Regions from separate parts of the Aeromicrobium sp. UC242_57 genome, predicted to be linked through region 2. Evidence: riboswitches for the same ligand, from Rfam matches in the RefSeq annotation. Region 2 holds a riboswitch; the other holds the start of a gene.
The links. Region 2 has a riboswitch for thiamine pyrophosphate ahead of thiM (hydroxyethylthiazole kinase). Riboswitches for the same ligand answer to the same signal wherever they lie in the genome.
Positions count from the first base shown of each region.

Region 1: linked by a shared signal. The riboswitch ahead of ACHMWU_RS28645 (ECF transporter S component) and the one ahead of thiM (hydroxyethylthiazole kinase) in region 2 are both predicted to bind thiamine pyrophosphate.

Region 1 is NZ_JBIOAM010000005.1:1,131,190-1,135,013, forward strand. Features, by position in the region: partial or broken gene ACHMWU_RS28630 (NAD(P)/FAD-dependent oxidoreductase) at 1-238, shown strand, start outside; gene ACHMWU_RS28635 (NAD(P)/FAD-dependent oxidoreductase) at 343-1,206, shown strand; gene ACHMWU_RS28640 (hypothetical protein) at 1,282-1,464, shown strand; TPP riboswitch at 1,603-1,714, shown strand; gene ACHMWU_RS28645 (ECF transporter S component) at 1,704-2,318, shown strand; gene ACHMWU_RS28650 (ABC transporter ATP-binding protein) at 2,321-3,286, shown strand; gene ACHMWU_RS28655 (ABC transporter ATP-binding protein) at 3,174-3,713, shown strand; gene ACHMWU_RS28660 (energy-coupling factor transporter transmembrane component T family protein) at 3,822-3,824, shown strand, end outside.
Region 2 is NZ_JBIOAM010000003.1:943,863-947,686, forward strand. Features, by position in the region: partial or broken gene ilvN (acetolactate synthase small subunit) at 1-309, shown strand, start outside; partial or broken gene ilvC (ketol-acid reductoisomerase) at 359-1,385, shown strand; TPP riboswitch at 1,612-1,707, shown strand; partial or broken gene thiM (hydroxyethylthiazole kinase) at 1,699-2,424, shown strand; gene thiE (thiamine phosphate synthase) at 2,489-3,130, shown strand; partial or broken gene ACHMWU_RS15985 (hydroxymethylpyrimidine/phosphomethylpyrimidine kinase) at 3,145-3,480, shown strand; gene ACHMWU_RS15990 (bifunctional hydroxymethylpyrimidine kinase/phosphomethylpyrimidine kinase) at 3,548-3,824, shown strand, end outside.

The DNA of each region.
Region 1 (3,824 bases), on a different contig from region 2:
GGTGCTGGAGGCCGAGTTCGCCGGCTTCGGTGCCTCGGGTCGTAACGGAGGATGGCTGTCGGCCGAGCTGTCGGGCAGCAAGGAACGCTACGGCGCGACGCACGGGCGCGACGGTGTGACGGCTCTGGTCGGAGCCATGGAGCGGGCCGTCGACGACGTCATCGAAGTGTGTCGGGCCGAGCAGATCGAAGCCGACATCGTCAAGAACGGCGTCCTGTACGTGGCGCGGTCGAACGCCCAGCTCATCCGCATGCGGGAAGGGCTCGGCGCTGACGCCGCCTGGGGGATCGGCGCGGAGCATCAGCAAGAGCTGACCGCGGACGGCTCGACCGTCGGCTGCACGTGGCAGGCGCGTTGGGCGGGACGTTCAGCCCGCACTGCGCACGCGTCCACCCGGCCAAGCTCGTCGCCGGGATCGCGGCCGCCGTCGAACGCCGTGGGGTGCGCATCCTCGAACGGACCCGTGCACAGCGCATCGAGCCGGGCGTCGTGACGACGGATCGCGGACGGGTGCGGGCTCCGCGGATCCTGAGGTGCCTCGAGGGCTACACCGCAAGCATCCGCGGCCAGCGACGTACGTGGCTGCCGATGAACTCCGCGATGATCGTCACCGAGCCGCTACCCGACTCGGTGTGGGACGACATCGGCTGGTCGGGCGCCGAGCTGTTGGGCGACAACGCGAATGCGTACTGCTACGCGCAGCGCACCGCGGACGGCCGGATCGCCTTGGGCGGGCGGGGGATCCCGTACCGGTTCGGTTCACGTACCGACGTCGACGGCCAGACCCAGGACTGGACGGTGGAGTCGCTGACCACGATCCTGCATGGCATGTTCCCGGCGGTACGGCCTGCCCGCATCGACCACGCCTGGTGTGGGGTGCTGGGCGTGCCGCGCGACTGGTGCGCGAGTGTCTCGTTCGATCCGTCGACGGGTCTCGGCTGGGCCGGCGGCTACGTCGGCAGTGGCCTCACCACGACCCACCTGGCCGGTCGCACGCTCGCCGACCTCGCGCTCGGTCGTGACACCGATCTCACGTCGCTGCCGTGGGTCAACCGGTCGGTGCGGCGGTGGGAGCCAGAACCGTTCCGCTGGCTCGGGGTCAAGGCGATGTACGGGCTCTACCGCGAAGCAGATCGCCGCGAGAACAAGGGCCTCGCTGGCCCTAGCCGGTTGGCACGCATCGGCAACGTCCTGACCGGCCGCTGAGCCTGGCCGACCTCGTTGACCTCATGGGCTCGGTTTGTGAGTGATGACGTGTCGCACCCGAGACGTTGCCGTTAGGTGATCTCCCAGTTCGGGTCCGATCCGGGCAGCGATGTCGAAGATGCGAGTGATGTCGTCACTCAGGTTCCGAGCGTGTATCGGCTCGTGGTGCGCGATTCTGTTGCGGAGAAGCCGTACTTCGTCGAGCTCGGCGTGCAACGTGCGTTTCTGTCTGATGCTGAGCGTAAGGTTGGCTACTGACAGAGAGCCCCGGGACAAACGGCGTAGCGGCGTCAGCCAGCGAACCCCCCCGGGGCCTTGTCGTCTCCGAGTCACTGCCGACGCGCCTGATGGCACGATCAGATTCCTTCGTCCCCAGCGGGCGGGTGTAGCCTCGACTGCACAAGACAGGGGAGCGCCTCAAGCAGAGGGCGCTGAGAGTGCGGATCCGCCGCAGACCCTTGAACCTGCTCCGGTTAGTACCGGCGAAGGGAGTCACGATGAGTTCTGCCATCACGTCTACAGGCAGGTCCTTGGTGCGTTATCGCACGATCGACTTGGTCACCATCACCACCCTGGGTGTCGCCTTCGGCGTCATCTTCTGGGGGTGGGGCAAGCTGTACGCCGCCGCCAGCACCGCAGGGATGCTGTCGTTTCCGCCGAGCGTCGCGCTGTTCGGTGGCGGCTGGCTGATCGCCGGTGTCGTCATCGGCCTGATCGTCCGCAAGCCCGGTGCCGCACTGGCCGGCGAGGTGATCGCTGCCAGCATCTCGGCGCTGCTCCCTGGCAATGAATGGGGCATGACCGCGATCGTCTCGGGCCTGCTCCAAGGCGCGGGCGTCGAGATCGTCCTGGCGATCGGCCTCTACCGTCGTTTCGGCGTCGTGTTCGCGGCCGCAGGTGCTGCACTGGCCGCCGTGTTCGAGGTCCTCTACGAGTGGTCCAACTGGTACTCGTACTGGGGCTGGGGCTACAAGCTCGCGCACCTGGGGGTCTTCGTGGCCTCGGGCATCATCATCGCGGGCATCGGTGGATTCCTCCTGGTCCGGGGTCTCGCCCGGGCTGGTGCCCTGGACGCCTTCGAGGCCGGACGCGAACAGGTCGACGAGGTCTAGCCATGTCCACCGGCGAAGTCCGCTTCCGCGACTTCACCTGGCGCCCCATGGGCCGCCGACACCCCGTCATCGCCGGGTTCGACCTGACCGTCGAACCCGGCGAGCGGGTGCTGCTCGTCGGCCCGAGCGGCGCCGGCAAGTCGACCTTGCTGCACGGACTGGCCGGCGCTCTCGGGTCGACGATCGCAGGCGAGCTGAGCGGAACAGCCCATGTCGACGGCAGACTGGGCTTGCTGCTGCAGAATCCGGCCGACGCGATCGTGGCCGAACGGATCGGCCGCGACGTCGCCTTCGGCCTGGAGAACGCGGCTCTCCCGGCCGCACAGATCTGGCCGTTGGTCGACACGGCGCTGGCTGCGGTCGGCCTGACGTATCCACGTGATCACTTCACGGGTGCCCTGTCCGGCGGCGAGCAGCAACGTCTGGCGCTGGCGGGGGTCCTTGCGATGCACCCCGATGTCCTGCTGCTCGACGAGCCGACGTCGATGCTCGATCCGGACACCGCGACAAGCGTCCGTGAGGCGGTGCTGGCGGCAACCCGCGACCGTACGTTGATCGTGGTCGAGCACCGGATCGGGCCGTGGCTGCCGCACGTGGACCGGGTGGTTGTCCTGGGGCCGGGTGGCGTGGTGGTCAGCGATGGGACCGTCGCGAGCTTTTCTGGCTGGGAGCGCGCCGTCTGGAGTCTGGATGCCCGGCATGACCGCGCCGCGCCCGCTCGACGTCCCCGCTGGGCTGGTCGGCCCGGTCGGCGAGGCCCCGACCGTGACGGCGCAGGACGTCTCGGTCGAGCTGGTCATGCGCACGCTGCGAGGGACGCAGCGCACCATGGCCCTGAAGGGTCTGACCACGTCGATCGCGCCCGGCCAGGTCACGGGGTTCACGGGACGCAGCGGCGCGGGCAAGTCGACCGCGTTGGCGGTGCTCGGCGGGCTGCTCAAGCCTGCCTCGGGCACGGTGACACCTGATCTACGCCGGCTGCGATCGACCGCTCTGGCGGCATCGGTCGGCTGGGTGCCGCAGAACCCGGAGCACGGCTTCTTGACCACTAAGGTCGCCGACGAGGTCTGTCACACTGCCACTCGGCTCGAACGACACATCGATGTCATGGCAGTGCTCGACCTCTTCGGCCTGGCGCACCTGGCAGGCGCTCACCCTTATCGGCTGTCCGGGGGCGAGCAGCGACGGTTGGCCATCGCCGCGGCGCTCGGGCACCGGCCGGGAGTCGCGTTGCTGGACGAACCCACCGTCGGGCAGGACCCTGGCACCTGGGCTGCGGTGGCTGGGTGGATCGCAGCGGCCCGCGACGCGGGTGCGACGGTGAGTGTCTCGACGCACGACCCCGATCTGCCGCTTGACGTCGAGCACCGCATGGCTGCGGGGGTGATGATGTGAGGGGCCTGGTGCTCCGGGCCAATCCACTGGCCCTGATCTCGGTCGGTCTCCTGTCGTTGGTCGGATCGTTCTGGGTGCGCAGTCTCGAGGTCGGCCTGATCGCGCTGGGTG
Region 2 (3,824 bases):
CGTCGAGCTCGACTCGGCGAGCGCGGTCGAGCGTGGCTCATGCTGATCAAGGTCAAGACCGATCCGCAGACCCGCGGACAGGTGCTGGAGACCGTCAATCTGTTCAGGGCTAAAGTTGTCGATGTTGCCACCGATGCCGTGACGATCGAGGCGACCGGAGACGCGGGCAAGCTCACCGCGATGCTGAACGTTCTCGAACCGTTCGGCATCCGCGAGATCGCCCAGTCCGGACGTGTGGCCATAGGTCGCGGATCCCGTTCCATCACCGACCGCACGCTGCGCGCCGTCCCCGGCTCGCAGGCAAGCTGAAATCCCCAAGTTTTCACCCATACAAGAAAAGTCTCAAGGAGAAGTCCCCGTGGCTGAACTGTTTTATGACGACGACGCAGACCTGAGCATCATCCAGGGTCGCAACGTGGCGGTTATTGGCTATGGCAGCCAGGGCCACGCCCACGCGCTCAACCTGCGTGACTCCGGCGTCGACGTCCGCGTCGGTCTGCCCGAAGGCTCCAAGAGCCGCGCCAAGGCCGAGGCCGAGGGCCTGCGCGTCCTGAACGTCGCCGAGGCCGTCGAAGAGGCTGACGTCATCGTGATCCTCGCGCCCGACCAGGTGCAGCGTCACGTGTACGCCGAGTCGATCGAGCCCAACCTGGTCGACGGCGATGCTCTCGTCTTCGGTCACGGCTTCAACATCCGCTACGGCTACATCGCGCCGCCGGCCGGTGTCGATGTCCTCCTCGTCGCGCCCAAGGCGCCGGGCCACACCGTGCGTCGCGAGTTCGTCGACGGCCGCGGCATCCCCGACATCATCGCGGTCGAGCAGGACGCGACCGGCAAGGCGTGGGACATCGCCCTGTCGTACGCGAAGGCTATCGGCGGCACCCGCGCCGGCGTCATCAAGACGACGTTCACTGAAGAGACCGAGACCGACCTCTTCGGCGAGCAGGCTGTCCTGTGCGGTGGCATGTCGCACCTGGTCCAGGCCGGGTTCGAGACGCTGACTGAGGCCGGCTACCAGCCCGAGATCGCCTACTTCGAGGTCCTGCACGAGCTCAAGCTCATCGTCGACCTGATGTGGGAGGGCGGCATCGCCAAGCAGCGTTGGAGCATCTCCGACACCGCCGAGTACGGCGACTACGTCTCCGGCCCCCGCGTCGTCGACGCAGGTGTCAAGGAGCGCATGCAGGGCGTCCTCGCCGACATCCAGGACGGCACGTTCGCCAAGCGCTTCATCGACGACCAGGACAATGGCGCCAAGGAGTTCCTGGAGGCTGCGTGAGAAGGAGGCCGGACACCCGATCGAGAAGACCGGCAAGGTCCTGCGCTCGCACTTCAGCTGGCAGCAGCAGGACGCTGACTACGTCGACGGCCAGGCCGCCCGCTAGTCACCAGCTCCACCTCGACGCCCCGCCCGGACCATCCGGGCGGGGCGTTCCCCATTCCCCCTGAAGAGGTACTTACCGCCCTCCGAGGAGGTACCGACTGCCCTTCGAGGAGGTGGTTGTTGCCCCTCCGGGAGGTGGCTGCTGCCCTCACGGGGGCGACAAGTACCTCGCGGCGGGGCGGTAAGCACCTCTTCAGCGGGACGGGGAATGGGTGCGATAGGTTCGAGGCGCAAGGCCGGGGTGCCCCACGAGGGGGCTGAGATGAGACCCGCCGAACCTGATCCGGTTAACACCGGCGCGAGGGAGCCTGCTCATGACGAGTACTGTCACGTCCACGATTGCTGCTGCGGTCCGCGAGAAGTCGCCGCTGGTGCAGTACATCACCAACTACGTCTCGATGGACGTCGCGGCCAATGTGCTGAACGCCGTGGGTGCCTCCCCGGCGATGGTGCACGATCCGCACGAGGCCGGTGATTTCGCGCGGATCTCCTCGGCCGTCGGCATCAACATCGGCACACCGTCGCCGTCGTGGGTCGACGGCATGACCGCCGCCGCACAGTCGGCGCGCGAGGTCGGCACCCCGTGGGTTCTCGACCCGGTCGCCGTCGGCGCGACGTCGTATCGGCGCGACATCGTCGCCGAGCTGCTGCGGCACGCACCGACGGTCGTGCGTGGCAACGCCAGCGAGATCCTCGCCATCGCGACGTCCCAGGCCGGTGGCCGGGGCGTCGACAGCCAGGCGGCCTCGCTCGATGCGCTCGACGGCGCTCGGACGCTCGCCAGAGAGCTGTCGGCCGTCGTGGTCGTGACGGGAGTCGAAGACGTCATCACCGACGGCGTGCGCACCGCAGTCGTCCACGGCGGACATGCGCTGATGCCGATGGTCACGGCCCTCGGCTGCTCGGCAACGGCGCTCGTCGCCGCGTGCTGCGCCGTGGCGGACGACCCCTTCGACGCGTCGGTGACCGCGATGGCAATGCTCGCCGTAGCAGGGGAGCGTGCGGGGAAGAACGCCCCCGGACCGGGCACGTTCCGTGTCCGCCTGCTCGACGGCTCGCCATGCTCGACGACGAGCGGTTGGCTGCGGTCCGGATCGTCGAGTCATGAGCATCGATCTGCGGCTCTACCTGGTCACAGATCCTTCCTGCGACGATCTCGGCTCGGTCGTGACGGCTGCCGTTGCAGGCGGCGCGACGTGCGTGCAGGTGCGAGACAAGTCCGGCACGTCGGCCGACCGCCTGGCAGCAGTGGCGGCTCTGCGGGCCGCCCTGCCGGCCTCGGTCGCGGTGCTCGCCAATGACGACGTCGCCGCGGCGCGCGCCGGTGACGGCTTGCACGTCGGGGTCGGCGACACCGATCCGGTCACAGCGCGCGCAGCACTAGGAGAAGACGCCGTGATCGGCTGGTCGGTCAACGATCTGAGGCAGCTCGACGATGCGGTGCAGCTCGCGGCCTGCGACTACGTCGCGGCCAGCCCGGTGTGGGCCACGCCGACCAAGACCGACACGACCGCTCCGTTCGGTCTCGATGGGGTCCGCGAGCTCGCGAAGCGACTGGGCGGCCGACTGCCACTGATCGCGATCGGCGGCATCGACGCTGCCAATGCACGTGACGTCATCGCGGCGGGAGCCAACGGCGTGGCAGTGGTCAGCGCGATCTGTGCTGCCGACGACCCGGCTGGGGCTGCGGCCTCGTTGCGGCTCGCCGTCGACGACGCTCTGCAGGCCAGGGGAGTGCACGCATGAGCCGCACCCCCGTGATGTTGACCATCGCGGGCTCCGACCCGTCGGGCGGGGCGGGCATCCAGGCCGATCTGAAGACCGCCAGTGCGCTGGGCGTGTACGGCGCGACCGTCATCACCGCGTTGACGGTGCAGAACACCCTCGGCGTCACGGGCATCCACGCGGTGCCGACCGAGTTCATCGCGGCGCAGTACCGGGCGGTCGTCGACGACCTCGACGTCCGGGCGGTGAAGATCGGGATGCTGGGCAGCGTCGACGTCGTCCGCACGGTTGCCGAGATGCTGCGTGATCGACCCGTCCCGGCTGTCGTGCTCGACCCCGTCATGGTCGCGACGTCGGGTGATCGGCTGGTGCCCGAGGATGCCGTCGAGGCGATCCGCGACCTGCTGCTGCCGTTGGCGACAGTCGTGACCCCCCAACGTGCCAGAGGCCGAGGTGCTGGCCGGTCGAGACATCTCGGTGCTCGACGACCTCGACGTCGTGGGTCGGGTGTTGCTGGAGTCGGCCCGCAGCACGTGCTGGTCAAGGGCGGACATCTGCCCGGCGATCTCAGCGTCGACGTCCTCGTGTCGCACGACGCCGTGCAACGTCTGGCGGTTTCCGCGCGTCGACACGGTGCACACGCATGGCACGGGGTGCACGTTGTCGTCGGCGATCGCTTCGCACCTGGTCCTGGGTCGCAGCGTCGCCGATGCGG